4 regions of the Flammeovirga sp. MY04 genome follow, and region 2 is predicted to be linked to each of the others. Evidence: riboswitches for the same ligand, from Rfam matches in the RefSeq annotation. Region 2 holds a riboswitch; each other region holds the start of a gene.
The links. Region 2 has a riboswitch for cobalamin ahead of nrdD (anaerobic ribonucleoside-triphosphate reductase). Riboswitches for the same ligand answer to the same signal wherever they lie in the genome.
Positions count from the first base shown of each region.

Region 1 (8,027 bases), 1.8 Mb from region 2:
GATAAAGAATCGTATCTAGAAGGATTTAAATTATCCCCCATAATAGGTTGAATTGCTCTCTCATCTTGCGTGTACCACAAATTCAAAGAGATTTCCGAGTTTTCAGTAGGTTTATAATGTGTTTCGTGCATCACACCAGCATGTTGAAAACCAGCATTATTTTGCGTTTGATTTTCACCAGCATATGGATTGTAGAAAGTGAAATCATTATCAGCTTTTTGAAATAATATCGCAGTTTTATGTCTCCACTTATTTTGACCGTATTGTGCTTTAAAACCATAGAATTGTTGATTAAAACTACCATAAGCAGTTTGTAATTCATAATGGTTTTCCTGATTCCATTGAATATTGTCTTGAAGTAAAATTGCTCCACCTACAGCACCTGAACCATATTGAGCAGAGCTTGCACCATAATGCACATCAATATTATCAAAATAAAAAGTATTGATAGTTGACATGTCTGTTTGACCAGTCGTCATACTATTTAGATTGATGCCATTCCAAACAATAGCAGTATTCTCTGGTGAAGCACCTCTCATAGATATAGTAGAAAGCTGTCCAGATACACCATACTCTCTGATGTGTACGCCAGCTTTATCCCTTAAAAGATTAGCCAAAGATCCATCATTGGCTAAAGCCAATTGAGTACTATCAAAAGATTGTATATGTGCTCCTTGACTATAGTACTTCATGGTCTTTGCTGTAATTTCCACTTCATTTAATTCACGATCAGGAAGTTGATATTCATCCTGAGCAAAAAGAGAAACATGAGCAAAGAGAAACACTAATGTGATAATCCTCTTAATCATTATTGTAATTTCTGATAGAAATAGAGTTCGTGATCCGGTAACAAATCCGGATGAAATATCTTTATTAAGTCTGCTAAAACGATTTCAGGATGAAGGTTACCTGTAGCCCAATAATCACTAGCCATTCCACCTCTTGTTCGTTTATTATGGTTGAAGACCATTCGATTTTTAAATGCATCGAATTGCCCATAACGTGAATCTTTATTTAAAATTTGCTGTAGGTTGTCAGTTGTTCCTGCATTCACCCAAAAGTCAGCATTTTTACCTTTAGCAAATACAGCTTCCAAATCTAATTGTATACTTCCAGTTTCATCTGTATTACTCCAAGGATAAGAAACATGTGTTTGTTCTAATGCTTTTGCCAAATAGGAACTTCCTCCAGGTACAGACCACATTCCCTTGTAAGGAAAACCAGTAATTACTTTTGGTTGTGAATCCGATTGCTTCGCTAATTTTACTAAATCGTTATATTTTAATTCGATGCTTGTAAATAAAGCATCAGCTTGCTTTTCTTTATTTAATAATGCTCCAAATAGTTTTACCCATTCAGCTCGTCCTAATAAGTCATTTTCTTGCCAATCAGTGTTCGACAAAATTGGAATACCTGCTTTTCTAATCACAGGAAAAGATTGAGCAGTTACAGAAGAATTTCCCACAACCATTACAAGGTCTGCATTAGACATAAGAATCTTTTCTGCATTATCAGTAATGTCATACCCAACTGTTATAATTTTACCTTCAGCCATTCGATCAACAATAGCCTGACTGTACATATAAGTTGAATCAACATAACCTCTAATTGCATCTAATGCACCCAACTCTTCCATCATCGTTGTTTGTGATGTAGTGGTAGTGATCATGTTTGAAATAGGAATACGAATTACTTGGTTTTGAGTAAAACCAGTTGGTAATGATTGACCCTTTTGCAATAATACATAAGAGGTCTTTTTGTCGTTGAAAGGATTGATTAGATGTAAAACTTTGTAATCACCTTTATAGTCAAGAGAGAAAGTTTTAGCGTATTTTACTTGCAGAGGAGTTGCAGTAAAACTTTGATAAGTTTCCTTTGAAGTTTTGTTTGTATGAGATTCACAGCTAAATAAAACTGTGGATAATGCTCCTAAAATGAGGAGTACATTTAAAAGACGTTTCATTGTTTTCACTTTTCACCCGAAGAATAATTCTACAACAAAAGATATCCTGACTTCTTTTTATTTCGAACCTTCCCGGTTGCCCAGTGGTATTGCAAAAACCTAAATAAATAGGAAAAGTTACAGTAGCGGGGACTGTTTTGGATTCTCACCAAATTCCCTTTTGTTGATGCAAATATGGATGAAGAAAAGTTATAAAACAATTCCAAAGTATCACTTATTAAGTGATTGTGATCATTTGTAAATTTAATTTTGTGGTCTATTGATGTGGAACATTATGATTTTGAAAATGAAAAAAGCCTTCTTAAATAATTAGTATGTCGATTATTTAAGAAGGCCTATTAAAACTTGTATTAATGAACTAAATTGTTCAATTCTTTTTCTAAAATGAGTGGTTTTAAACCAGTTATTCTTTTAATAATAACGCCATCTTTCACAATAAACTGAGTGGGGTAACCTTGTACATTTAACGTATTTCTTAGTTGAGAGATACTATGATCCGTCACCCTATAATATTGAACTTGCTCGGTAATGGGTAGTTTATTTACCTCCTCTTTCCATTTTATATCAGATTGATCACAGAATAAATACACAAATTTTATATCAGAATTTTTATACCTTTCCATGATAGGAGGGAAATCTTCATGAAGTCCTTTTCTACAGAAGCCACACCAACTTACAAATAGGTTTATCACATAAGTACCATTATCAAAATTTTTAGAATATTCCTCATCATGAACATCAGTTACCAAGATGTCTTTTGGAAAATCTATTTCTTTGAACCCTTTTCTTCTGTTGGCTAGCCCGGTTAATTCTTTAATTTGAGAGGATGTAGGATAGGTGTTTTTAAACACTTCAACGGATTGATTGAATTTAGCATTACTCAAAGTATCATTGTAATAGTGGTATTTTGATAAGTACTCGAACAATACTTTTTCTTGCAACTCCTCATTTTGAATAACGTTTTGATTGATTTCCTGAAATCTTTCTAAGTTAGTATTCGCTTGATGGTTGAAACGACCTTTTTCTATACTTGTAAAATCATCTTCTACTATGGTTATCTGAGTATGAATACTTTCTGCAATATATTCAGCTAGCACAGGACTTGAATAAATATTCGGATCGTTTAAATCGAAATGTTTAAGTACTGAGATTAAGTGGTTTTGATTATTTACTTTAACCGTATCTGTGAAATTTTCTGTGTAGATCGTATTGGCTTCAATCCATAAGGCAATGATATTACCTTTATTTTCATTGATAAAATCTTCGTTTAACCTGTCTTTATAAACAAATAAGGTATCCGCCATATTGTTGAATACCGCTTGTAACAATTGGTTGGAAGCTTTATAGTCAGTATGATAAGCAAGATTATTAAGGATGTTTGTACTTTCATCAATCTGTTTCATGAAAGTGTAATGATAATTTAAACTATCTGATATTTCTTCCCTTTGTTTATTAAAATAATAAGGATCAAAATAAGTCGTTCTAATTTCTTTTAATTCATTTTTTATATCCTTGTGATTTTGATGAGTGTAAGTACTTCTTTTTAGTAATTCACGTGTCTGTTTGTACTTCATGAAATCACTCATGGCCACATTCTTACGTTGATCTTCAGTTCTTCCTTTATAATAACTATCATATTCCACTCGGATAGAATCACGTTTATCGTATAGACTAGTGTAGGATAGTTCTTTTTGATTGATTAGTTGAGAATACTTATTGCTATCAATCGATCTAAACTCCCAATACGCACCATTATATTTTGCAAAAGGTGATTCCATATCTACCCAAAGGGCGACTTTATCAGATAGTCTAAAATTATTACCAGCATTTAATGAATAACCTTCAGCTGTGCTGAAATTAACAATATCTAAGTGCCCCTCATAAGTGGTTTTGGTTTTTGGATCGTCATAAACCAATTGATAGTCTACATCTTGAATGTAGTTTTGCCCATCTCTATAGGCTAATTGTATGCTACCTTTAGAGTTTTTTCTATTACTGATATATGGATAGACATTATCAAAATGATCTTTACTTAGTGGAATAAAGAAATCCTCACTTTCAATTTTAATAACTTCATAATTCTCACGGATATATAGTTTTCCAGCACCTTGAATTTTAGAATTCACACTTTTATAAGAAAGTACATAAATCGATAACCCATTTTCAGAGTAGAGATCTTCTAAATCGTATTTAAAAGAATTAGCATTAAATAAAGGACCGTTTTGAATGATATTCCAAGTGTATCCTAATAAGAATTTAGATTGAATCAGGTTGCGATTTCTATAATAATCTTCCGTCTCTTTAATGTTTCCACCTTTTTCTAATTGTCGTTTATCTTTTTCAGGAAGGTTTGTAAAGTCCCAACTTTCATCATAATTCCAATTGTGGTTTTTGTTCTCACGGAGTTGATCAAATAGTAGATTATTAACACCTCTATATGCTGTGATTTCGTATGTTTTTTGGTCGAATTCATTGAAATAAATATCACCACTTCCTTCCAAGCCAGAAATGAATTCATCATTTTGGTATTTCAATTCAGCATAGTAAAATTCACCTAGATAGGGAGTTTGTCTAAATTCTTTTTTGAACTTTTTAGCCGTGTTTTGTATGATGTCCTTTACAGTAGGCATTTTAGCTTTAACCACGACTAAGTCCAATTCCGTCGCATTCGATTGTAACCCAATATCATTCATCATCATCAAAGACAACTTTGCTATTGGAATGAGTTTTTTCTCAAAACCTATACATGAAACTTCTAAAGTGTCCTTAAGATTTTCAGTTTTAATGGGAATTCTAAAATAACCTTTTTCATTGGTAGCGGCACCCATGTATTTTCCTTTTATAGAAACATTTGCAAAAGGAATAGGGGAATTGTCATCTTGGTCTATAAGTTTACCTTTTAAATCTTGAGCAGACAAAAGAGTATTGGTAAACAATCCCAGCAGGAGCAAGTAGATTGATTTCATTTTCATGTTGGTTAGTCTTTGGTATGAGAAATTGGCCAAAGAAATAGTTAAAAAAAGATCTTTAGTCAGAAGATCGTGGGTCAAATATACAAAATTAATTTAGTCGCGCAACAGTTATTCCTGTATTCAATTTGCTGTTTTTCAGCCATTCTGCTAATGGTTTGTCAGTAATGACTACTTTTCCTTTTGATTGGGAAGCATGAAGTAAATAGATTCGCCCATCATCTTTTCTGATCGCCAATCCCACATGAGCAACATCCAAACCTTTCACCTTACATACTAAAGCGATGATATCTCCAGGTTGGATTTTATCTTCTACTTTCGCAATATCTTTGATGTAGATTTGAGATAAAGGTTTTTTATTGATATTGGCCTCCACTTTACGGATTTCCGTAACTGCCGAATCGTTATCAACTAATTGATTATAAGCAGTGATATGTGTACTCATAAAGTTGATTTCTTTATCATATGTTTCTCCACCAATTTCTTCAGTAATATCATGTAAAATGCCTTTTGCTTCATTATTTCTTACCCAATCTGTTAAATAATGAAGTCTAGAGGTATATCCATTCAACTTACCATCTCTGTACCGAATATGTTCAAGAATACTTACATAATGGTTCAAAGTTCTATATTTCTCATTTTCCTCACCTGTATATAATTTAGATAGGCCAATCATATTTTCTACAAAAGTGGTACAATCAAATCCAGTAAAGTTTACAACGATTGTTTCTTTCTTAGTGTCTACTTCAAGTGTCTTCTCCATGTAGGGTTCTCCCAAAAAAGTTTGAGCAATTTTGATTACTTTCTGGGATTGATTTAAAGAGTCTAAATCAATTTTATTGAGCGAATCGACACGTTCTTCGAAGGCTTTTTTGTTAGGAATACTGCAAGTAACTTGACACTTCCCATAAAAAGTGATAAATAAAAGGCAAATTGTGGCGAAGAATTGTTTAGACATATTAATTTTTTGCAATTTTGTAGATAAGCTGAAATTACATAAATCTTCGCTAGAGTTTAAAATTTATTTACTCTAAGCTGACAAAAAACTTTATCAAACTTCAAAAAGTTTAAGTTGTAATCAACAAGCTTTCTTGATATCAACGTATAAAATTACATTAAGGATGTTGAATAAAACTCTAAGTATATTTTTTTCATTTATTTTTTTGACTTTTTCCAGTGTTTACGCTCAAGATATAAGTGATAATCCTGAAAAAGATAAATATGTTGGCCAATATAACGGAGATGGCAAAAGACATGGTTCCGGTACATATACTTGGGAAGATGGAACTCAATACCAAGGAAAATGGAGGAACGATTTAATGGAAGGTAGAGGTACTCTTCGATTTGCCAATGGAAATAAATATGAAGGTAACTTCTTTAAAGGACAACCTTTTGGTGCTGGTGTTTATACTTGGGCCACCGGCGATATTTATAAAGGAGGCTTCTTAGATGGAAAAATGCACGGAAGAGGTGTGCTTATCACTGCTACTGGTGAAAGACACGAAGGTACTTGGGTAAACAATCAGGTAAATGGTGAAGGTCAACATTGGTATCCGAATGGAGCACAATATATAGGTGAATGGAAAAACGGTAAAAGACATGGTAAAGGAATTATGCTTTACCCTAATGGAGATACTGAACAAGGTGAGTGGAGAGAAGACGAGTATGTACCATGCGATTGTTATAGAGAATCGGTATCTGTAGAAGAATCTTACAACGAATCGGAGGCTGTTTTTATCGCTAAAGTTTTTGAAGTAGAAACAACAGACGAAGGTTACGATAGAGTAGGGATGGTCGTTTCTGAATACTGGAAAGGAGCACTATATCCTAAGCGTAAGGTGTACCTAAGAGCAGGTTATACATCTTGCGATTACGTATTTTTTGAGAACGAAGAATACTTAGTCTATGCAAACCCATACGATTTTGATAAATCACTTTACTATCCTACTAAATGTTCTAGGACAATGAATCTTGAAATTCCTTTGGCTCAAAGAGATATTGAAACATTGAGAAAAATGACCTGCGAATTTAACGAAAATGATAAACGTAAAGTATCGTTTGATTTTACTGATGATCCTGTTTGTGGTTGTGATGGGAAAGAATACAAAAACCCATATCAAGCATATAAAAACCAAGTAGGTCATTGGTGGGCAGGGACTTGTGAGGAAAAGAAAAAGCGTGATGAAGAACTAAGAAAAAAGAAATACAAGATTAAAACTGAAGTTGAAGAAGAGAAGAAAGAGGTGAAGGAACAAAAACAACAGATGTATAATTATGTAGAAGAAGAATAATTATTATTCCTTTTTCAAGAAAAGATGCTTACCTTCATAAGCATCTTTTTTTTATCTAAAAACAACACTAATGGGATTATTTAATAGCCTGATGGGTAATGTGTCTTCTCATGATATTGAAGACGTAAGAGAACAATTCGGATTTGTCTTGGCCTCTGATGAAGAATTTGTAAGTGCTTATAAATTGATAAGAGACCAGTGGATTTTTACAAATAAGCGTTTAATTGTGATCGATAAACAAGGCATTACTGGTAAAAAAGCCGAATTGCTTTCTATTCCTTATAAAAGCATCGAAATGTTCTCTATGGAGACAAAAGGTAATTTTGATGCCGACTCTGAATTAAAGATATGGACGAAACGTTTACCAGAACCTTTGCAAACAAAATTTGGTAGCGATAAAGATGTAAGAGAAGTCTATCAGATTTTATCAGAAGGAACACTTTAAAAGTACTATAGAGACTGTAAAAAAAGCAAAGCCACTTGAGTTACATAATACCCAAGTGGCTTCATAATTTTAATAATTTTGTGGCTATAATGATGATATACTAAACCTTACGAATTTATCTTTTAAGGCCATGTATTCATTGGCAATGCCATCTAATTTTTCTTTGAAATAACTGTATTTTTCAAACGTTTCGTCGGTGACAATAGTATTATTGTTTACACTAAGTAAAGAATCGTCAAACACATCAATTTCAGCTAAAACGTCGTTTATCCTCTTAATAATCTTTTCATTAAGTTGTTTAAATTCTTTGAGTTTGTTTTGCTGAATGACATCATTAGACCTATTTAAATACAAGTCAA
Region 1 covers NZ_CP003560.2:947,157-955,183, forward strand. The annotation lists gene MY04_RS03725 (TonB-dependent receptor) at 1-809, opposite strand, end outside; gene MY04_RS03730 (ABC transporter substrate-binding protein) at 809-1,963, opposite strand; cobalamin riboswitch at 1,984-2,157, opposite strand; gene MY04_RS03735 (carboxypeptidase-like regulatory domain-containing protein) at 2,314-4,929, opposite strand; gene MY04_RS03740 (N-acetylmuramoyl-L-alanine amidase-like domain-containing protein) at 5,024-5,890, opposite strand; gene MY04_RS03745 (MORN repeat-containing protein) at 6,096-7,223, shown strand; gene MY04_RS03750 (PH domain-containing protein) at 7,294-7,668, shown strand; gene MY04_RS03755 (hypothetical protein) at 7,753-8,027, opposite strand, start outside.
Region 1: another riboswitch for cobalamin. It lies ahead of MY04_RS03730 (ABC transporter substrate-binding protein); the one in region 2 lies ahead of nrdD (anaerobic ribonucleoside-triphosphate reductase).

Region 2 (8,027 bases):
TTTCATCCTAATGATAAAGAAGCCATTGCAAAACACATGGAAGATGTAATCAATTCAAAAGAGGGGGAGACTTTTAAAATAGAATATAGATTCAAAGCTAAAAATGGGGAGTGGATTTGGTGTAGATCGAAAGATAGTGGGTTTGAATACGATGAAAATGGAAAATTGGTCTCTTTTATTGGTTCCTTTATCGATATAACAGATTTAAAAGATATAGAATTACAATTAATTCATAAGAATAAAGAAATAAAAGATTTTGTATATAAAGCGACACACGATATCAAATCACCGATAAATAATATGGTGCAAATGATAGAGTTAAGTCTTGAAGATAATGAGCCAGATAAAGAAGATTTAGAAATTTTAGAACACTCTATACATCGTTTAAAAAAATTAGTTTATTCACTTTTAGAGTACGGGAAAAGTGATCGTATGGAAGATGTAGAAGAGATAGACATAAATAAATTATTGGATGAGGTTTTGATAGATATCAATAGTGAAATTGAACATAGTTCTGCCGAGATTTATTATGAAAATTTACCGATAATTAATGCATCTAAAATTGGTTTATATAGAGTTTTTCAAAATTTATTAACCAATGCAATTAAATTTATGCATAAAGGTCAAAAACCTAGAATCACTATACGATGTAAAAGTCAACTACAGCATTGGATTTTTGAAATAACTGATAACGGCATAGGTATTCCTATTGAAAAAAGAGAGCATATTTTTGATGCTTTTAAAAAATTCCATAGTAGTAGAAAGTATGAAGGAAGTGGTTTAGGTTTAGCGAATTGCAAAAAAATAATTAACCTCCATGATGGTGATATTTGGGTGGAAAACAACCCTGAATCAGAAGGAAGTACCTTTTATTTTAGTATTAAAAAGACATTATAAAAAAAGAAGGTAATCTTTGATACACTATTTAAGATTACCTTCTTTTTTATTCATTAATTATGTTTTACTCGATTCCTCACTTCATCTTTCTTTCCATTATTAAATACTTTATGATAGGCCCCTGTAATATAACCGGTAACTCTCCTTAAAGTAATAATATCTTTCGACTGACACTTATCACATTTCAGATCATCAAATAAACCTTCGTGATCACAGTTTAAGCATCGATCTCTTTGGATGTTAGTAGCAAAGTAATAAACTCCTTCTTCCATCGCTCCCTCAATTAGATTTTTATATAAATGAGGTGTTTTATTGATTTCCGATCGTAACTCTACATAAGTGATAGAACCACCTGAACAGTATTTATGATAAGGTGCTTCTATAGCAATCTTATCAACATAATTGATGTTGTGCCATACAGGAACATGGAAAGAGTTGGTAATGAATTCTTTATCAAAAACTCCTTGAACATGACCGTATTGCTCTTGTAGTTTTTTAGCGAAAGTATGACATAAACTTTCCGCAGGAGTGGCATATAATGAGATATTCAAACGTCTTCTCTGACTTTCCTTATCACAGAAATTATGTAGATCTTTAATCAGGTTCAATGCTTTTTCTTGAGATTCTTCTGATTCACCATGATGCTTTCCTTCTAAAATCAATAAAGCTTCGGCAATACCGATAAATCCTAAAGCAAGGGTACCCGAATAAAGAATATCACCAATTTTAGCTTTTTCGTTATACGGTTGATCGTGCTTCCAAATCTTGTTTTTATACATAAACGGAGCAGCTCCCATTAGTTGCTTTCTTTGCCAACGTAAACGTGCTTCCATCATGTCGATTCCAATAAATGCCATCTCTTTTACAAGAGTACAGAATTCCTCCCATGAGTCAGTTTCCATTGCATATTTAGGAAGGTTCATGGTTACAGGAGATAGGTTTCCTCTACCCGATTTTCCGTTATAGCCATGTAGATTTTTTCCTAAACGTGTACGACACCCCATAGTGGCAGGGATTAAATCTGGAACAATTTTTCCGTTTTTATCCAAAATGTCATATACCTCTTGATGGGTGTTGACATAGTTAGGATAGACTCTTTTTATCGAACACTCGTTAGCTAATTGGAAAAGATCCTCGTTTAAAATTTTACCTTCTTCCTTTCTGTATTGCCAAATCTGAATAGGGAAAATTGGAGTGGTTCTTTTTTCTCCAATACCATCCATTGTGGCATTTAGCATGCATTCGATAAACAAACGACCTTCTCTAGATGTATCACATCCGTAATTAATCGATACAAACGGTAGTTGGTTACCTGCTCGGCTTTCTAAGTGATTTAGGTTATGAAGAAAAGCTTCGCAAGCTTGTTTAGTTTCTTCTTTTACTTGGTCCCAAGCAAATGTATCAGGATCGGGTACATTAAACTTAATAGCTGTTTCCATATGTTTATAGAAACTGAGTTTAATGAACTTTGCCATATGGAAATCGAAGGCATTGATAGCGATACCACCAAACTGAGCGTTACTCTGACATTGTAAAACAACAGCAGTGACTTGTAAAGCAGAGCGAATACTTTTAGGAGGACGCATAGTGCCATTCGTTGTATGAATGGGTTTGCTAAGAATTTCTCCAACATCAATAAACATACAGTTTTGCATACCTACAGCATAAGAACTGAAGTCGTGGATATAGATCCATCCTTCTTCATGCATCTTTAAATGCTTTTCGGGAAGTAAGTAGGCTTTTGTGTATTCCTTGGAGATTTCACCCGACATACGGGTAAGTTTTGCAGTAAAAACACCTTCAGGCATGTTGGCGTTTTCGTTTTCTACATTAGTAAGGTTAATTGCTTCATTGGCGAATTTCAGCAATTTACTGTCTTGAGTGATGACCATGTCTTTTGAATTTTTTTGAAACAAAACACAAGGCGCTATTGTAGGAAGTGCAGTAACGTACATCAAATAATTTGGTGGACGCTGAAAACTTAGACATTAACTCGATGTCGGTGGCTTCATTTGCTTGGTAGGTCTTCTGACTTGACTCTAAAAATTGTCCTTCTCACTTTATACTTGATACATCTGATCAAGCGGAACAGCAATGGAGTATCAATTTTTATCAGTTAAATTAAGAGAGCTAAAAGTATTGAATTAGCTATTAAATTAAGTGATGACAACGAGTGCTATACAGCTACGAGCATAGTTCTAGATTCTCACTAGATTCCCTATTATTCCATTTTGGCACCATGCACTTTCAATTTGCAAACACCTGATTTAAAAAGCATTGATGACAATCACTAAAATATTTTAGGAATTTATAAGATGCTGAAAATCGATGGTTTAACGGGATAATTTATTGTAAAATAAAAAGGCTGTCACATTTATTATATGACAGCCTAAAATTCTTATATAAGATTAATTGAACTGAATTAGTTCGCTTCTTGACCTGTAGTAACGCTTACTTTAGAAGGATCGATTTGAATTCTTTCAAGAAGTCTTCTTAATGACTTTGCTTGACCTTTAAAAGAACCCGCCATAATACCGTTTAAGCCATTTGGATTTTCTTTTGCTTTCTCGATAGTATTCATAATCTCTAAAGCTTTATCAAAATCTCTTTTCATTGTGTAAGCTAATGCAAGGTTTAATTTTAAACCATCAGCAATTTCGCCATTTACTTTAGCTTTTTTGTCCTCATAGTTTGCTTCAGCAATTAGTTCCTCCCACAGTGGAATTGACTCATCAATTGTTTCCATCACTTGGTCCATTGTCGTTTTCTTCTTCTTAGAGAAAGAGTAAAGTTTTTTGAATCTATCCGCTAAAGTTTCTTGAAGTTCAGTTAACTGCTTGAATTTAGGATGTGATCCTTTAGCACCAAAGATATAAATCAATTCTCTAGATGAGTCACTAAAAAGTTGTTCTTGAATATCAAGGTGTGCATAATAGATCGCATATTTGAATATTTTTTTGTGCATTTCATCACGAATGTGTTGCTGCATAATCGCTCTTCTCGCTTCATCAGAACCCGCTTTATTAACTTGTGATTTTAAAGTGATGTATTCCACAAAGCTCGAAGCCTTATATTGTAAAGCTTTAGGATTTGATGCAAATAGATCCTTTTCGTAAAGTAATTGTCTATCTGAAGAAGTGATTCTTAACATTGCCTTAGCTTTCAATTTTAAAGCAATATCGCTTCCTTTTAATTCTTTAAAAGAGTTTGCAAGAAAATCAATTGTTGGAGTGTCAATTTCGATCTCGATTCTAAGGTCTTTGTACTTGTCACCTTTACCAGAAAATTTTTCTTTATACTTTTCGAACGACTCTTCATATTTGTAAAGAGTATCATTTCTAGCATCAAGAATTGCTTTTGGTCTGCGATCTTTTTTTACACCTTTAGTCACTGTTTTTACATCAGATTTATCTAAAGTGTTTAGTTCGGTATCTACATTAAACATAAAAATACCTGTTGAGTTGTCTACGATTTCTCCGTTAAGAGGTTGGAATACGTAAGTAACATAAGCCGCAGATTCGCTTGTTCTTTTTTGTGCAAATAAAGTAGTTGAACTAACTACTAAATATAAACGGCAAAACGAAAAGTACATTTTATTTCAATCGAATTGTACAGTTTATTTTGCCGTTTACACTATACTAATATTTTATTACCTGTTCCAGCTTCAAAATAGAAGTAATCACCATTTTCATCATGGTAATATGTATTCCAATTGTAATTTTGAGACAAATCTAAAAGCAATGTTTCAACTGACTGAAACCATGCTAAAGTTGTACTTTGCTTGTTATACAACTTAACTGATTTTGTTGTTGATGCTATAACATTTACATCTGTAATATCATTCTTTACAGCATTCAATTGATCTAGTTGATTTTGCTCATGTTTAAATCCACCTAAAGAAACATCATTTGAAAGACCATGTATCACAAACAATAAATTGATATTCACATTTGTAATAACTGATAGATTTTTAATTGATAAAGATTGAGTTGTAAAGACAAATTCAGTAGTAGAAGAAAGGTATATTTCAATGTTTTTTACTTCGTTCAATCTTCTAACTACACACTCTTTTAATTTTGGTGCATTCCTTAAATCAATATAAATATCATTATAAGAAGCAATACTTGTTATTCCGTTATAATCTTGTGTAGCGTGTTTTACACCGCAATGTTGCAATTCCGGTAAATTACCTTCTATCCTAAGCTGATTAGCATTAGGACTTACACCATGGCCATAGTTGTAAAATCTTATTCTCTCCAAGAAAGGAGCTGAATTAACAGTAAACTCACCTGATCTTAGTTGTTGAAGATAAACTTCTTTTACCCTATGAGTAGAATCAATATTAATTTTAAGGTTGACAAATGACCCTCTAATATCTCTAAAATAGATGTAATCAACTGTTTTTATCTCGTACAAATCAGTCGTTTCGTTAGTATTAACTTCATAGTTTTGGTGAAAAAACAAACCTCCTCTAAAGGTAGTGCCAGGACTTGGATGTGTCATACCCGTAAATACACATTTCTGTTCGTGCTTTAATCTCTTAGCACTATTTGAAGCAATAAAAACACCGCTACAAGTTTGTAAATCTCTATCAGACATTAAGAAGTTATACCAGTCACTTGCAATATCAGCAAGTTCATCAGTAGCAAGTGAGTTTGTAGTCCAATTCAATCTAAACTCACCCGTTGCTAATACTAAAGGATTTACATTGTTCACTCTTGAAGTGACAGTACCCCCATACTGAGAACTACCAAATAACCCATAATTATCAATGTACTGCCAAGCATTGGGTTTTATAGAGTGATAAATATAATCGTCAGATTCCCTTACTTTCTGTTCTTTTACATAAGAACTAATACCTTTAGTATTCCAAATAAAGTATGCTTCTTGTGATTGAGTATGCTCATATTTAGCACAAATGTATGGAAACCAAATATTGCAAATGTTCTCATTATCAACTGTAATATTATAATTTTCTCTTAGTTTGTAGTAGTATGGATGAACATAATTATTAAAGAAATTCTCTACTTCATCAGTAATTAATGACGTTGATTTGATGTAGTAACTTACTGTTGCTTCTATTCTAAGTTTTATAGTTAGATGATCCTTATCAGATAAATCTAAAATAAAACCCCATTGATCTATGCCAATGTAATTTTGATTTACTTTTAATGTTGCTTCTGAATTGAATAGAATATCACTTATATAAATTGATATTATGTTTAAATTATTAAGACTTACATCAAGCAAATTACCCACATCACTATGATACAACTCCACCAAATCCCCTTGCTCCAACTGCACATTACCAACAACACGTTTACCATTCACAAACCACAAAGCAGCCCCTGAATTAGCAGTTATACGACCATCAAAAGATACATAAGTACGTTCCCCAATAGTAGCAGAAAGTAGTTTGTAATTTACAATCTTAATAGTCCACCCCAAAGCGGTAAGATTATCAATACGTGTTTGGATGTCTGGGTTTTCTGAAAGGTCTACCAATACAATCCCCCCGTTAAAAGTACGGTTTGGAATTACGTTATCAGGATCATTCACACGCTCTAATTCTGTGAGCATCCTTTCGAAGTCGTCTGGTTCGTAGAAAGCGTTTTCAAGATCCAAGATTACACCTTCTTGATTGACCCAATTACCTAATCTTAAATCAGGGTTTAAAGCATTTTTAAAACAGATATAAACTAGGTTTAACCACTCGTTTGATGTAAGGTCGATAACACCTGAAACACCTGCATCGCAAGCTGAAATACTATTTATTTTATCCTTACCATCTAGGGCAAACAAATAACTCACTCCTTGTCGATGATCCCAAGTGAAGTTAGTGCCAGATGCTTGTAATTTTGATGAATCTGTATTATAGATAACAAGGTCTGCACATGGAGTAGTTGCCTCTGCAATGTTTGAATATTCTACTGCTCCTGATACCCCTGCAATTTTCACACGGTATTCATATGTAGTGCAATGCTCTAATATGTTATCTATATAATTATTGATGCCGTTTGATGTAGTATGAATAAGAAGAAAGTCTATAGCTCCCTTCTTTCTTCTGTAGATTTCAAATGGATAAGATCCTTGAGCGTTGTCAATCCAATTCAAAGTGATACTTCCCACTTCTGAGGGTGTGGGAATTGCGGTTAGATCTGTTGGAGGTGCAATAACGACAATATCACCCGTGTTTACTCTAATATTACGCGTTTGAAAGTAATTCACTACCTCGGAACGAGATTGATTTTCAGTATCAATAACAACTTCAGTTCCTGCTGGGATTACTCCGTTAGGATCTAAGTTTGGATTTCGTTCTAAGAAAACAGGTAAGCCTTCAACGCTTCCTTCGTTGAATAATACAATATCTAATATATTCATCCCTTCGGATGTGATTACTTTCTTTTTCATTTTTTAAAGCTTCATTAGTTTTCCTGTTACCATGTATGGTTGTCTAATATCAATAGGATCTCCATTACCCACCGTATTTTCTGATACTGTTGCTCCGTGACTGTGCTTCCCTGCTAAATCTGTTTGGGTAGGTACAGAATCTAAAGCTGTTGGTTCCCCATTATTATCATTAGAATTTAATCTAGCAGACATTCCATGAACCAAATTATTATCACCTTGAGTGTTTGGCCATGTTATAGGGTGAACGTGATCTCCGTCTTCAACTATAATAACACCTACTCCATGTTTGTGTGGTGGTAAATTACCCTCAATTAGACTTGAAGATCTATTACCTCCAGTATTTCCAATTACGAAATACTCTCCCAAATTAGCATCAGGATTTCCATTCGCCGAAGATGTATCAGACATACCAACAAATACTCTACCTCTAGCATCAGGGGTTCCATTTTGTCCATTACAAAGAGCGTAACCGATAAATTCCCCAATGCCCAGTCCTGTTGCATCAAAATTGGTAAGATCACCGTAATAGTCAACAACCATACCTCTCAAAAGTCCTTGAACACCTGCAATAGCATCGCTATTTCTCTTCACAGGATGCTTGATGATTGCATCATAATCAAAAAGACCTGTACCACTTGCTCCGAAAGAAGGCTTTAACTTTTCTTCCTGACAAATAAAGAAAGTGCCCACCTTATTATAGCCCTCATAAAGGTCGTGAG
Region 2 covers NZ_CP003560.2:2,786,663-2,794,689, reverse strand. The annotation lists gene MY04_RS11320 (PAS domain S-box protein) at 1-897, shown strand, start outside; gene nrdD (anaerobic ribonucleoside-triphosphate reductase) at 951-2,789, opposite strand; cobalamin riboswitch at 2,899-3,154, opposite strand; gene MY04_RS11310 (hypothetical protein) at 3,320-4,489, opposite strand; gene MY04_RS11305 (hypothetical protein) at 4,531-7,308, opposite strand; gene MY04_RS11300 (hypothetical protein) at 7,312-8,027, opposite strand, start outside.

Region 3 (8,027 bases), 1.9 Mb from region 2:
TCTTCATAGCTCAGTGACGGATGAGTATTTCCAAAATCCTGAGAATTTAGCCACTGCCGTAGCACCGATTTATGCTTCACTTAGAAGTTTCTATCATCATGAAAACTATTGGGGTTTTAATCAAGTTTCCTCTGATGAAACGCTTGTTCCTACAAGAGGTGGTGACTGGTATGATGGTGGAAAATGGCTGCAATTAAATGCACATACTTGGGATGCTACTCATCCTCACTTACCTGGTTTATGGAATGCTCCTTACACTGGTATTGCTAGAGCGAATGGTTTATTAGAAACTTTAGAATCTTTTAATGAAACGGATGATATTAAATCAACTAAAGCAGAAGTACGTTTCCTTAGAGCTTATTATTACTTCGTTTTAATGGATATGTTTGGTAATGTACCATTAGTTTTGGTATCAAAGCACGATGGTGATACTCCAGCATCTTCTCGTCCTGAACTGACTCAATTTATCATTGATGAATTAGAAGCTGTAAAAGATATTTTACCTGCTTCACCTGCATATGCTAGAGTGGGCCAAGGTGCAGCTTATGGTTTATTGGCGAAGATTTATTTAAATGCTGGTGTCTATTTACAAGATGGTTCAACTGTTGTTGCTCCAACTACTGCTCAATTAGACAAGGTAATTGAATATACGACCAAAGTAGAATCCCTAGGTTATAGCCTCTATTCTTCTTACTTAGAAACATTCAAATTAGGGAATGAAGAAGGGAATACAGATTATATCTTTAGTATCACTTATACTGCTGATGATCCACTGGGTAACCATGGTAATTCATGGGGTGTTCATTACGATACTTATAAAGTGAAAGGTGTAGAATGGGCAGTTCCTTCAAAATGGAATGGCTTTTCTATAATGACTGATCGTTATGAATCATTTAATGATGATGATTTGAGAAAAGAACAATTCTACACTGAATTTGAATCTGTAAGTGGCGATATCGTTCAACACGAACCTGAATTACCATTATTTGATGCAAATAAAACACAAGGTGTTCGTTTGATGAAGTGGGAGCCTGATGCTGGTGCAGTAGGCGTTTCTTGGGGTGGATGGTCAGGTAACGACTTCCCTATCCTACGTTATGCAGATATTTTATTAATGCATGCTGAGGCATTGGCTCGTAAAGGGGATCCAGGAACTGCGATGCAAATCATCAATACATTAAGAACAGAAGGTGGTCGTTTTAAAAGTGGTTCTGCTATTGCAGATGCAAACACTCATTATGCTCAGCTATTATCTGATGGTAAAGTTGAGAATGAATTAGACTTCATCTTAATGGAAAGAGGTTGGGAATTATGTTGGGAAGGTGTAAGAAGACAAGACCTTATCCGTTTCGGCAAATACCTAGATGTATGGCAAAACAAGCAAATGGAGAATGATCCTGATGCTTTTGAATTAAGAATGAATGATCAAGATGTTGAATATCAGTTCTGGTTACCTTCTCAAGGCAAACCATCAGATGGTGTAAAAAGGTATTTATTCCCAATACCTCCTACACAGGTTGCCACCAACCCAAATCTTGATCAGAATACAGGTTATTAATTTCTTAAAAAGGAAAAAAGATCCGCATTTACTTTATTATTGAGATAAATTCAGACACCATCGAATTCTGTTCGATGGTGTTTTTTTTATTCGTTTTTTAGATGAAGATCCACTAATTAATTTCAAACTGAGCAAACAGAGCCATATGATCTGTCGGCCAAATGCCTAACGGAGACACAATACTATCTTCTGTGACTTCACTTACTACTTTATTATAGGCAATAGATGCTCTCGGACCTATCAAATACGTTTTCTCACATCTGATATTTTGAGAAGGATTGTAGAATATATAATCAATTCTATCCCTATCATCTGATTTTGGTGCCCAAACTAATTTAGAAAAATCAACATCCGGATTATATACAGGAAATGTAAAACCAGGGTGAGAAATTGGATTAGGGTACTGTTCTCTATAAACATCTTTAAAATTATTATCCTCTAATTCTTTGGTACAAGTCCATGGGATCACCAACCCATTATGTTCATATTTATGCTTATTCGCCTCGATCCAATCTAAGTGTGACGCCTCATTGAAGTCTCCAGCTAAAATCACTACCCTACCTTTATCCATTTCTTTTCTAGCATCAGCTATAAATAGTCTTATCGCTTCGATTCTCTTCGATCGATTATTGTCGTTTAGAATAGAATCTTTATCGAAAATAGGAGCCTTCAATTCCTTCCATGTACTTCCATCATATCCTCTTGGTAAATAAATTGCACAATTTCTGTAATCTAAATGAGCTGAATAAAAAGCTATTTCCAGATGATGAACATTAATAATAGCTTTAGTGATGGATCCCCTATCGTCTTTAACCGGATAAAACATTTCCTGCTTAACGATAGGATATTTTGATAAAATACCTGAATCTTGACTGCTATCCATATAAAAAGTAAAGCCCTTTTGCTTTAGATCTTCTACCATACGTTTTGCTAAAGAACTTTTATTATAGTTTCTCACCTCGCTTAAAGCAATAATATCAGCTTCTGAATTGATAATCTCTGTAATTATCGCTTCATATCCATTAGGGACAACCGTCCCTTCTTGCCATATATTAAATTGAAGGACTTTTATGTTATTTGATGATGATTGAGAACAAGAGGTAAAAAATAAAACCCCTAAGAATAAGGATAATAAGGTGTTTGTTTTCATGATAATGGATTCTAGTATTGTTGTTATCGATCGACGAAAAAAAATTTTTTTTTCAAAAAAAATCAAACTTGAATTGTACAAATTTTAAGCAAAATAAGTACATTTTTCAGAAAATCACACACTATTTTCAACCGATTGCACCCCATTTTTTATTAAAAATTGTCCTTCTATCTATTTCCGAAACCGATTGAAATTGTATTTATTACGCTTTTAAGTAGTTTTATCAAAATAATACAATTTTAACTATTTTCACATCTATATATCCACTTTATAATATTTGTAAAATACGAATGTATGTCGTACTATTGTAATGTAATATGAAATGAAAAACAGTCGAATACATAATAATAATGACGTATTTGACAAATATGAAAATGAAATAAAATTCTTTAATCAAACTCTCTTATTGTCCATCTTAAAAGAGTGATATAATAATAATACAATTATAAAAAATATGGCGGGTTGTAAGTAAAACTTTTGTCTATGGTTTTACAAGCGGTGTCAGAGGGTGCATACTCTCTGACATTCCCCAAAAAATCGAAGTGTTTAACACTTCAACCTTCTTACTATAAGTTGCAATCTAATTAATAAGATATTCTCTTCTTTGCTTCGGCAATGCGGTACTCGTTAAGATACATCTTAACCCGTATAAGAGATCATCCAGACTTCCACTGATGGATTTAATTAGTTTCGGCTCAATTTTGAGCGCGGGGACACTCTCCCGCCATACTTATAGACAAGTCTCCTATACCTTTCGGGGTATAGGGGTACTTGTCAAGAATTTAGATTATAAAAAAAGCTGTGTATCTCTACACAGCTTTTTTTGTATATCATTACTTGCTTAACCCTCACAAGACACGCAACCATCATCAGTTACATTCATCTGAGTTCTAAGGATACTTTCGCTTCTTTGGTAATAAAGTGTCTTCACCCCTAACGCATGTGCTTCTAATAACACCGCGTTAATATCCTTTACAGGAGTATTTGGAGGGAAGTTCAAGTTCAAGCTTTGTGATTGATCTAAGAATTGCTGACGTAAAGCAGCTTGACGAACAATCTGCATTTGATTAATCTCCTTAAATGTCAAGAATAGTTCTTTCTCTTCATCAGTTAAGCCATTGATGTTTTGAACAGAACCACCATCAGCAAGAATTTGTTTCCAAACTTCGTCTTCATTCAATCCTTTTTCTTCAAGTAGTTCTACTAGAAGTTTATTCTTTCTTGAGAACACTCCTTTTGCTGAATCCATTACATAATAGTTACTTGCCAAAGGTTCAATACCTGTACTGTAACCACCTGCAATTAATGCGTTTGAAGTTGTTGGTGCAACAGTTAAAAGAGTAGCGTTTCTACGTCCCGTATCCATCATCACTTTAGGTTCTCCATAGGCGTTAGCCAATTTTTCAGAAGCTCTAATAGATTGCTCTTTAATCTGTTTGAAGATAATTCTTGTCCAAGAATCAGCTGCGATACCTACAAAAGGAATTTTCTTCTTTTGTAAGAAACTGTGCCATCCAAGAACACCTAAGCCAAGAGCTCTATGATTTTTAGCAAAGTTCACGGCTCTTTGCATGTGCTCGATGTCTTTGGCTTTATCAATAAATTCTTCCATTACAGCGTCCAAGAAGAAAATAGCTGTTTCAACTACATCTGTATCTTTCCACTCGTCGTATCTCACTAAGTTCAGTGATGATAAACAACAAACAAAAGATTCTTCTTCGTTAGATGGAAGCATAATTTCTGAACAAAGGTTAGAAGCCTTAATTTCAAAACCTTGGTCTTTATACCATCTAGGTCTTTGATTATTGGCATTGTCCTTATACATGATGTAAGGAATACCTTTTTCAATTCTAGACTTTATCACTTTAGCCCATACTTCACGAGATCTTCTGTCACCCGATCTTACCTTATCAATAAAGTTGTCAGATACAGTTACTCCCATGAATATATTTTGAATACTTTTCCCAACGTCTTTAATCGTTAAGAACTCATCTATATCACCATGTTCTACATCCAAGTAAGCGGCAAGCATGCCTCTTCTTGTACTACCTTGATTTGTACCATTAATTACTGAATCGTACATTTCAAGGAATGGATAAACACCATTTGATGTTCCATTATTTGTGATTTTTGCACCTCTAGGTCTAACATCTGACATGTTAATTGATGTACCTCCACCAATTTTAGACATCATCATGACTTCGCCTAAAGAAGCACCAATTCCAGCAATACTATCTGGAATATAACTACCAAAACAACTAATAGGTAAACCTCTTTCGGTTCCCATATTAGACCATACAGGAGAAGCAGGACATAAATAGTTATTCCAAATCGCATCAAAGAACCTCTTTTCGAAATCGGGCCTTTTTAAACGACTTGCGGCTGCCTTAGCGATACGAGTAACTGCATCTCTTACAGTTTCTCCTTCTAATAAATAACCATTTTGTAAAGTTTGAAGACCTTCTTTTGTCATCCATTTTGGATTTGCTTCAAGATTAGAGGCCTCGGTAGTTAATGTAATTTCAGACATGTTGTGTATGAGGGTGTAGAAATAAGAGTATCAATTTATTATTTAGAAAAGATCATCAGCGGTTACTGATTGTGTCTTTTTAGTATATTCTGTAGGTCTTACAGCGAAGAAATCGTCGTGTGCTAAACCAAATACTTCTTCATCGAACCATTGCATTTTCTTCAAAGTTTCTTTATTAACTTCAAAGATAGGTTTTAGACCAATTTCGTTTAAACTTTTATTCAGACGATCTCTCATGAAGTGAACTAAATGTTCTATTGGTAAAAATTCCAACTCACCTTCTTCAAAAATACCATTCAGCAACCTAACTTCTACATCGTGAGAAATTTTTGCTGCTTCATAGATGCGATCTTGAAGTTCTTTAGTATTCAACTCAGGGTATTCAGCAATCATCGTATTGTATAACCACATACCTGCACGTGCATGAGAGTTTTCATCCTTAGCAGACCACTTGATAATGTTACCAATACCTTTAAGTTGATTTTTGAATTTTTTATAGGACAGTAAAATAGCGAACTGAGAGAATAAGTTTACATTTTCAGTAAAACACGAGAAAATTGCAATACTCTGTAATAGGTCGTGCGGTTGTGCATTTCCATTTTTATCCACAGTTACCTGAGAGAGCATTTCAAGACGTTCCATAGCAGTCTCGTCTTCTAAGAATGCCTCAAAATTGTCCAAATCCAACAACTCGTTTAAACGTGCATATGCAGAAGCGTGACGAGCTTCATTTTCAGCAAAAGTAATGGCCATTGCCTTAATTTCTGGCTTAGGTATAAACTGACCAATCACCCCCCAAAAATCATCCTGAACATTAGTTTCAGTTTGGGCAAACGTTTTCAGGATGTTACCAATAACATCTCTTTCTTGATCTGTTAAATTGGTTTTGAACTGCTGAATATCTGCATCAAAGTTTACTTCGGAGTGAATCCAGAAAGTTTGGTGAATAGCATCAATAAAATCTTGTGCCTTTGGGTATTCAAAGGGTTTGTAAGCTACACGTTTATCTAATAAGCTCATCTTTTGGATGTTTTTTTAATACAACTAATGAAAACATATAAATGTTCTCATTGAACAACACAATGCTTTATTTTCTTTATAAGCTGACGGAAAAGCCCAGGCATCAAATTGATTTACTCAGACAGTTCTTTTACTCCCCATTATCCCGATGGAGGTTACAAGCAACAACTTAGGCAGGTCTTCTGACTAAACTATAATATAATTTTGATTCAACCTTCCCACATTTAAAATGCAGTGGATTTTTCGAATTCATTTTCATAGTATTACAGCTGCGGGTACAGTACAGGCTTCTCACCTGTTTCCCTTTTCACCAAAGCAAAATACAAATTGCTTTAAGCACCTTCGTCATAACAAATAAATGGTCTTTTATTGATAATAGCAAACATTTTCTAACATAGTTTTTGTTAAAAAAAATCACACAAAATTAGTTGCATTTTGCTTGACTCATTTAAAAAAAATGATAAGAGCTAATCACACACAATTTGTCAGCAAATTGCACTTTTTCAATATCAATAATATAAGGGTATATGAAATAATTTTGTAATACTTGAATTAAAAAAAAGTGTATATCACACGCAATAAAACAAAAACCTTTCCTATACTTGGATAACGTCTATATACGTATTGATTAAACTCATTTTAAAATGGACTAATCTAAGTTACTATGTTTACAATTCGATTATATTTTAGTGTCATTAATTTTAAGTTTGATTAAATCTACTTGTAAAATTCAAACAATTATTAAATTATACTTGATTTTTGAGGAATTAATCAATATGAATCAAATTAAAATGCTTCTCCGAAGGTTAAATATAAACCAGAACTTTTTTCCGATCCAATTCCATAATCTACTCTAATAGATGCTTTGTCCTTTTTATTAATCAAAAATCTTAATCCGCCACCTCCTGCAAACTTAAAACCTTGGCTATCAAAATTTTCGTAAGTCGAAAAAACATTTGCTGTTCCAACAAAGGCTGTCATCCCAATTCTCCAGAATAAATGTTGTCTAAATTCAGATTGTAATGCCACCATTTTTTGGTCTCTCCAACGGCCTTCATAAACACCTCTCATCATGTTTAATCCACCCATCAAAGCCATCTCTCTAAAAGGCGTATTATCACCAAAAGTTTGTTTCGTCAAACCCTGAAAAGCTAACACAGAAGCACCTTCTTTTTCTCTACTTAAATCAAAATATTTTCTAAGATCTAATGTCAATACATTAAAATTATAATCACTACCAAATATACTATTGTATACTTCAAAGCGACCTTCTATAAAAAATCCTTCTTTGGGAGAAAGTACTAGATCCCTTGTATCCCATTTATAAGTAGTCCCCAATCCAGACACACTACCACCTTCATATCCTGGCAAAGTGGTAATATCTGCTGGAGTACCATCTTTTTTTGGACCTAAACTAATATCCCAATAATTGGCATAACGTAATTGTAGTCCTAGGAACATTTTCTCTTTTAGTTTCTTCAAGATTTGTTGCCTAAAGTCAATCTTACTCCAATCAACCAATTGCTCATCTTCATTTGAAGTATTACTTCCTACACCATAATATTTTTCAGGATATCTTGAATGCTCCCAAGTACCTTCTAACAACCAATCTTCATTTTTAGTGAAAATTGTATGTTCTAATTTAAGACGAAGCTGATTTTCTAATGTGTAAAATCCAATAAATGTAGCATTCGACGGTCTTGTACCAAAAGTAGCATCAGGCATTTTAAACTGAAAAACAGATAATACGCCGAATTCCCAACTTGTTT
Region 3 covers NZ_CP003560.2:896,539-904,565, reverse strand. The annotation lists gene MY04_RS03570 (RagB/SusD family nutrient uptake outer membrane protein) at 1-1,558, shown strand, start outside; gene MY04_RS03565 (endonuclease/exonuclease/phosphatase family protein) at 1,671-2,708, opposite strand; gene MY04_RS03560 (ribonucleoside-diphosphate reductase subunit alpha) at 3,550-5,238, opposite strand; gene MY04_RS03555 (ribonucleotide-diphosphate reductase subunit beta) at 5,281-6,258, opposite strand; cobalamin riboswitch at 6,414-6,617, opposite strand; gene MY04_RS03550 (BamA/TamA family outer membrane protein) at 7,045-8,027, opposite strand, start outside.
Region 3: another riboswitch for cobalamin. It lies ahead of MY04_RS03555 (ribonucleotide-diphosphate reductase subunit beta); the one in region 2 lies ahead of nrdD (anaerobic ribonucleoside-triphosphate reductase).

Region 4 (8,027 bases), on a different replicon from region 2:
GAACCCTTCTACTAATGAAAGTTGATCTTCTGATAGATTATCATATCCACCTTCATCATTTAATATTTTAAATGAAATTTCTTCGGTACCTACTTTTGCTTTTACTGTTCCATCAAAAGATACTTTGATGACGTTACCTCTTACTACTTCGTCGAAGTATTCGATACCGTAACGCATTGGTGCTAACCATTTTAATCCGTTGTAAGCTGGTTGCCCGTTTACCTGTTCGTTTCTTTCGTAGGCAAATCCAACTTGAGGAGACGACATGTAAATATCTTTTACCAAATCAAACACAAATGTTCTACCATCAAACTCTGGATCTCCTGCTGCAAAAACTAATGGGAAAGTAAAACATCCATAGTTAGAAGAACTGTAAAGATCTTTTGTACTATTACCTTCTTCATCAATTAGAAAAACTTCTGTTCCCCATGCCCAACCTCTACCAAGGCGGTTTAGTTGAGCTTTTACTGTAGCGTGGTCACCGTTATTCATTGCTTGGAAATCTGCTTGAGACATTGTGGCATAATCAACAGTGGTCTCTCCTGCTCCTAATTCCCATTTAGCTACAATGGTAATATCTGCAGTAATTGGAGTATTAAAATCAAAAGCTGTATCACCTACATACCAACCTAAAAATTCGTATCCTTCTTTTATTGGAGTATCTGTAGGTTCTGCTACTAATTCGTTTTCATCAACAGTAACTTGCACCAATTGATCTCCATTATCGGCATCGAAAGTAACTACAAATTGGTTGATTACTTCTTCGTAAACAGCGACTAAAGTGATGTCTGAAGTGATTGGAGTTTTAAAATCAAAAGCTGCACCATCTACTGACCAGAACTGGAAAAGATATCCTTCTTTGATCGGGTGTTTAGGTTCTTCTAAAGTGCCGTCTTCTAAAACAGTTACCACACTGTCCTCAGCTCCATTATCAAATTGAAATGTTGCTTTGTAAGTTACTTCTAACTCTTCCCAAGTGGCTTTTAATGTGATATCACTTTCTACAGCTTGCTCAAAATCGTAGTCTTCTTCATTTAAAGTCCATGATAAAAATTCGTGTCCTACTTTCTCAGGCTGTGTAGGTTGTGTCACTTTTTCGCCATGAAATACTTCTTGATTTTCAATTTTGTTACCTCCATCGGTATCAAAAGATACGGTATGAACGGCTAATGTTGTATCGTCTGCAGAATTACAGCCTACCAAAAAGAGTAAGGATAATACGAAATAAATCGATTTTTTAAATAGGAGTTGTTTGTTCATCTTTAATTTAGTTTTAAAATCTAAGCGATGAACTTTCAGGAATGAATAGATATTTTACCCATGCATAGGAAAACATATGATACTTAACTCCCGAAGTTTCATCAAAATATATTTGCTTGGTAGGTCTCCTGACTTTGCTCTTTTCTTGAATTGCCTTCTCATTAAAACAATGGCTTTTTAATTCAAGCATTATGAGCATTTACAGTTGCGGGTACAGTTCTGGTCTTTCACCAGATTCCCTTTTATTCCTTTCGGAACCAATGCACAGCAAAGGTGAGAGTTATCTTTACTAATAAAAGTGATAGGAATCATTACTAAAAAGAATTTTTGATTATCATTTTGTAATACGATTCCATACATTTTTTAAAATCTAAAAAATTTAACAAAACCTAATTATCTCAACTTTTTGACTATAAAATCACGTTAAAAAATCTAAAATAAAAATTAAAAAATATCTCATCATGAAAAAGCTAATTTATTTAATTGCTTTTTTTCTTGTTGCCAATTTTGCAAGTGCACAAACTGACAATTCGAATTTAAGTACTTCGAGCACTAAAAAAATCAACTTATTTAATGGTCTTGAAATGGGAATGTCCTTTCAAGAAGTAAATCAAACATTAATATCAAAAATGGATGCAAAACCTATTGATAATGGGTTTTATGAGATTCAGTTTTTAGAGAAACCTGCTACAATAAAACCGGTTTATGATCATAAAGAAAGTCTTGTAAAATTGGTCATTACTATTGAAAATGAAGACATTGAAGTCATCCAAAATAACTTAAATATTATAGGTGCATCCTTCTATCAAAATCCGGATTGGACCATGATCAAAGAAAATGATGAACAATGGTTGGCTTACAAAGAAATTAAACCTGTAGTAGACAATAAAAATGAATTGACCATTTCTTGTCAAGGTATTCATAAAAACAATATTGGTCATCTATGGCATGCCCAATTAATGATTGCTCCTCGAATGGAACAACCTGCAACTTTAGGTCAAGAAGTTATTGCAAAAGAAAGTGATGAAATAAGCACTTTATTCTAAAAAATATTTATTCTTTATCCATATTATTAGACCTGAAAGTAGATCAAAAGATCTGACTTTTAGGTCTTTTTTACTGAATAATTATAAAAAAAAGCGTTTAAACGTTTAAGAATACTTGTTAAGTAATACATCATAAAAAACCTTCCTCAGACCTCATAAAATACAATTTTGTCTAGTTTTAATTAAAAAGTGTCTATAAAAATTGATCTTATGTATAGTTAGATTCTAGTATATACAATTGAACATTATTAAAGTAATGAGTTAGTTAGGTGTAACAATTACGTGTATAATTGATAACACTACTGTGAAATGAATACTAATTACTTTAAACTATCTACAACTACAATCATCACAATTCTATTGTTTGTTTGTAGTCATCTTTCTGGGCAAGTTCTCACTCTAACTGGAAATACCGTTATTAACGATGTATCTGAATTAACAGCATATAGTGAGGTTGATTTAAATGGCTATCATTTAGACCTTAATTTTTCAGGAGAACTTCTGAAAGACTTTAAAATTAATAGTTCCGTTTTAGGCGATACCACTAATCAAAAAGTGACTATTGGACCTAATGTAAAAGCAAACAAATTAAGTGTTGCAGATGCAGCTTTTCATCTTTTTCTTAATGTATTAGGCGAAGCATCAACTAGTAATTTGAAATTTAAATCGCTTTCATCTAATCTAAAATTGAATGTTGCAGAAAATGCCACCTTTGTAAATAAAGGTATTGCTGAAATATTTAATGCCACCTTGAATATTGAAGGAAGTTATACAAATAATGGGAACCTCACTTCTTTAGCAAACAATAAAATAGATATTACTATTTCAGAAACTGGCCTCTTAGATGTCGATGGCTTTGTCTATATCGGCCAAAATTCTAATCTCACAATCTATGGTGTAATGGAAGTATTAAACGATTTAAGAGTTTATGCTTATACTGTTATTGACTTTGGACTTGATTGTGATGTTGGAGAACTGACGGTATTAGGTGATATTATCCTAGATGTACATAATGATGTGGATGTTTTTAAAGTAGAAGGTTGTGGTAATGTAAATCAAACTAATTGCTTTGAATTTGGTACTGGAGGAACTGAAAATGAAGGTCGTTTTTGCGGTGACCTTCCAGTCGAATTAGTCTACTTTAAAGGTTTTCAAGACAACAACAATCATATTTTAATTTGGCAAACAGCTACTGAGCAAAACGCTTCTCATTTTGAAATTCAAGGTTCTTATGATAGAAACAAATGGACGACTTTAGGTAGTGTGCAAGCGAATGGCAATACCAACTTTACCATTGATTACGAGTTTGTACAAAGAGGAGAAAAGTTCGCTTTCTACAGATTAGTACAATACGATTACAATGGAGAATATAGTATTTTCGGAAGTATAAGCATTGGAAATACAAACGAATTTACATCTAGAGTCTTTCCAAATTTAGCACATGCCAATGCACAATTTAAATTGGAAATGTCAGGTATAAATTCAGAACTCCCACTCTCCTTAAATTTATTTGATCATAAAGGTAATCTTGTGTGGAACACAGAACTACCTGTTTCTTTAGGCGACAATAATCTTGTTAGTTCTTTTAAAATCGATAGCCCCTTGACTTCCGGCTTATACCTATTAGTTGCTACAAATGGATCAAAAAAGGAAGTAAACAAAATTGTTATTAAATAAATTATAGAAAACATTTCACTTTAAAAACCCTTAGGAAACAATATCCTAGGGGTTTTGTTGTTTCTATAGTATAACCCAAAATGAAAACATCGCTGAATGAGATTAATTATCCTACTAACTATATTTCCTTCCATTCTTTTTGCCCAGGAAATAAATTATCCTAAAATAGATCCTCATCAAAAGGTGGTTCTTTTTGAAGATCACTTTGACCAAAATAACTTTAATTGGGATGAACACGAATATTTACAATACGATGCTACAGAACAAAAGATTGCCAATAATCAATATCGTTTGAAGTCGCATGACAAGACTACGGAAACCTATGCTATTCTTAGAAATTTTGATTTCCCAAAATATGACAATTTTGAGATTATCACTTCTATGAAATATGAGGGACTTAATGATAAAGGAGGAAACATGTTTGTCTGGGGGTATAATTATAAAAAAGGATCTGAATATTCCTTCGGTTTTAACGGTAGAGGAGAGATCTGTGTGCGGTATACTGATAAACGAAAAAAGGAACAATTCCTTATGCCTTGGACTTTTACGGATAAAGTTAAGCAAGACGATTTCAATGAACTGAAGGTATTGAAAATGGAAAATTGGTATTACTTATTTATCAATGGCTTCTGTTTTTTTAAATTTCCATACAAAGAGTTACTCCCTTATGAAGACGCTATAGGTTGGGAAGGAAAGGGTACAGATATGTCAATAGACTATTTTATAGTAACAGGTATCAATTCATCTATTGATGAATACACCGAAAGCCTCATACATTCTACCTCTGCTTTTGATACTCCTAACAATGAAGTAGTAGTCACGAATAAATCAGCTGGTATTCTAAAATTAAAGATTGATTCTGTTGAAAATGAGTTAATCAAAGGAGAGTATTATGCACTCCTTATCGCCAATGAAAAATATGAAGATAAAGACTGGGCGAACTTAAAACACCCTATAAACGATACGAAAAAGTTAAAATCTATTCTCACTAGAAAATATCAATTCAAAGAGGAAAATATTGTATATGTAGAAAATGGGACCCGTACAGATATTCTAAAGGGCTTTAATGAAATCATTAAAAGAACGCATGAACACGATAAGGTTTTGATTTACTATTCAGGTCATGGAATCTATGATTATAGGGCTGAAGAAGGCTTTTGGATACCATCAAATGGAGGTAGCGTTGATGATACCGAATGGATTGCCAATTCTTCATTAACCAGGAAAATAAAGTCTATATCTGCAAATCATGTTTTCTTAATATCAGATTCTTGTTTTGGCGGAAGTATATTTAAACTGAGCAGAGGAAAACTGACATCAATAGAAAAATCGGTAAAAAAATACATAGAGAAAAAAAGTAGAAAAGGCATGACAAGCGGAGCACTTGATACTGTGCCCGATAAAAGTGTCTTTGCCAATTACCTTTACGAATACTTAAAAAATAACACTAAGAAATACCTTACCACTACTTCTTTATTTAATGGCATCAGCGAAATTGTTGCTTTGAATAGTGAAAATATCCCTCAGTATTCCGTCTTACAAAATACAGGTGATGAAGGAGGTCAATTTGTATTTTATAATGTAGGAGGTTTAGATTAACCTGATAAATAAAAAAGACGTTGCTGTATCATTTACCCACAGGAATTACACTCTAGGCTAATGATACATCAACGTCAATAAAGAATAAAGACAAATATTTAATTATTATCATTTCTTATCGCTCTGTAGCTTACGCTATGGTCTTTTATTGCATAAGATTCGATGACGTGGTAATTGTTATCCTTAAAGAATAACACTTTTACGAAGAAATAATCATTCTTTGTTTTCTCTACAGGATCTGAATAAACTCTATAGTTTCTATTCACAGTAGAATCGTTATTTACATCGTAGTAAATTTCCACTCTTGTATTCGTTAAGGAATCGACAAAAACTGTTATTTCATCTTTGTCAGCAAATTTCGTATCGTCAATAAGCACATGTATAGCACTTTCAGGCTCATCCCCATCATCATGAAGTGTGATAGATGTTGAAAGAGAGGTTAGGCTTGGTGTTAGACTATCTGTTTCGTCACTAGCACAAGAAAATAAAAAGAAGCTACTTACAATAAATAAAAAGAGATGTTTCATATTAGTTATAATAAATTGAGTACAAGCAATAAAGCCTATTAAAAGGCATGTCGATTGGGTTCTTTACAATACAACTAAAATAATGAATAAAATGATTTAAAAATATAGAATTTCTATACTTTATTAAGAATTAAATATTTTTTCGGAGATAAACCATAATGCTTTTTGAAACTGTTTGAAAAATGTTGGGTATGTGTAAATCCAAACTTTTCGGCAATTTCTGTATTCGATAGGGAATCTTCTAATAAAACATCTCTCACTTTTTCCATTCTTCTTATGGTAAAATAGTTATAGATAGTGTGCCCAAAAACTTCATGGAAAAGTTGTTGGATTAAATGTTTTTCCACACCAGAATCTTCCACTAATTTAGCCACATCTGGCTTCTGAGAGAGGTTTTCTAAAATGCTTTCTCTAATTTTAAATAAAGCGGCAAATTCTTTATTAGTAATTCGTTTTGCACTATTCCCTGCTTCGATATCGACTTTCTTTAAGCTATTAATAAATATGTAATACAATTCTTGCATCTTTACTGATAGCACTTTTGTCTGCAATGTTGGTGAATAGTTCAATATCTCTATCAACATCAAGCGGAAAGCGTATAAATCGGGTTGTTCTTCGAAGAAGTGAAAGAACTGTTTTTTATTAAGAAAATAATGACTTGCTTGATAATTATCGATTTCATTTAAAGCTTCTTCAGAAAAGAATAATTGGATGTGTTTTAATAACTGTCCTTTTCTAACAGTACCATCAATAGCCAAATCTTTAGTACAAGTATGGAAACCTTTCCATTTTATTTCATGTTGGTTATTCTCTTCGTTAGACTCAATCCAGATATCTGTATTAAAAAATGAAGCAACATATTTAAAATATTCGGATTCGGAATAATCAATTTGAATGCTTAGATCTTGAAAAACTTCAATTCTATACATCATAAAATAATTGGAGGGATGTATTTTATAGAAATAGATGAATCCCTTACCTATTTCATTATCAATTTTAAGATAGTTAGGATGAATAAACTCTCCTTGAAAATAGTTTTGTAACCACTGTTTATGCTGATTGAAGTCGTGTATTTTTTTTCCTTTCATCTCAAAAAATCGATTAGAAATATCAAATAATATTCAAACTTAAAAAAAACACCCTTTAAACAAAAGGTGTCTTTCCTTACAATTGCTATTTACTTGTCTATTTATCTTTATTCTTTTATCAATTTTATATAAAATGAAGTTTGTTTGAATAGTTTTGTTTCTACATCATTTAATGTTTACATAATTAATACAACCTAAAGCCTCACCCCCCTATTTTCATTAACATCAGATAACATATAGCTGAATTTCAGACACTTACAACCATAAAAGCGAAGCCTTTTAATATCATTAACAGCTACTCAGTTAGTTTAACATTGAAAATTTCATCTTTGCTAGGATAATTGTGTTATTGGCATTGTTAAACTAGTTACAATCAAAAAAACTAAATGATGATTACTAGAAAGAAAAATGAATTGTATGAAATAAAGCATGAAAATGGGAAATTCTTTCTGTATAAAAACAAGCAGCATATAAAGACTTTCCATAATGAATTGATTGCTATGGGGTATGTAAAGAATTTACACTAAGCAATTTTGATTTTAGTAATTAAGAAACAACTTTAAATAAGAAATGCTCCTTTTTTAAGGAGCATTTTTATATTACAATTGGTTGTACTTTCACACTAAGGCTAAAGGTATTTTTGGTAATTATTTTAGTTAAATTACATTATTATAAACGTATTAGAGAAAGGTAGTGTCTACCTTTTTTACATTTATTTAATAAAAAAATTAACAATTTTAATTTACTTGCTTTCGCTTATATTCCTGTAGTTCCTTAGTAGGTTCCAAAATAGTACCTTGCCCCCAATCATATCCTTTGGAGGTGACCAC
Region 4 covers NZ_CP003561.2:2,048,075-2,056,101, forward strand. The annotation lists gene MY04_RS27290 (InlB B-repeat-containing protein) at 1-1,260, opposite strand, end outside; cobalamin riboswitch at 1,362-1,538, opposite strand; gene MY04_RS27295 (hypothetical protein) at 1,722-2,306, shown strand; gene MY04_RS27300 (hypothetical protein) at 2,616-3,983, shown strand; gene MY04_RS27305 (caspase family protein) at 4,080-5,582, shown strand; gene MY04_RS27310 (hypothetical protein) at 5,681-6,109, opposite strand; gene MY04_RS27315 (helix-turn-helix transcriptional regulator) at 6,223-7,197, opposite strand; gene MY04_RS27320 (hypothetical protein) at 7,584-7,724, shown strand; gene MY04_RS27325 (carboxypeptidase-like regulatory domain-containing protein) at 7,935-8,027, opposite strand, start outside.
Region 4: another riboswitch for cobalamin. It lies ahead of MY04_RS27290 (InlB B-repeat-containing protein); the one in region 2 lies ahead of nrdD (anaerobic ribonucleoside-triphosphate reductase).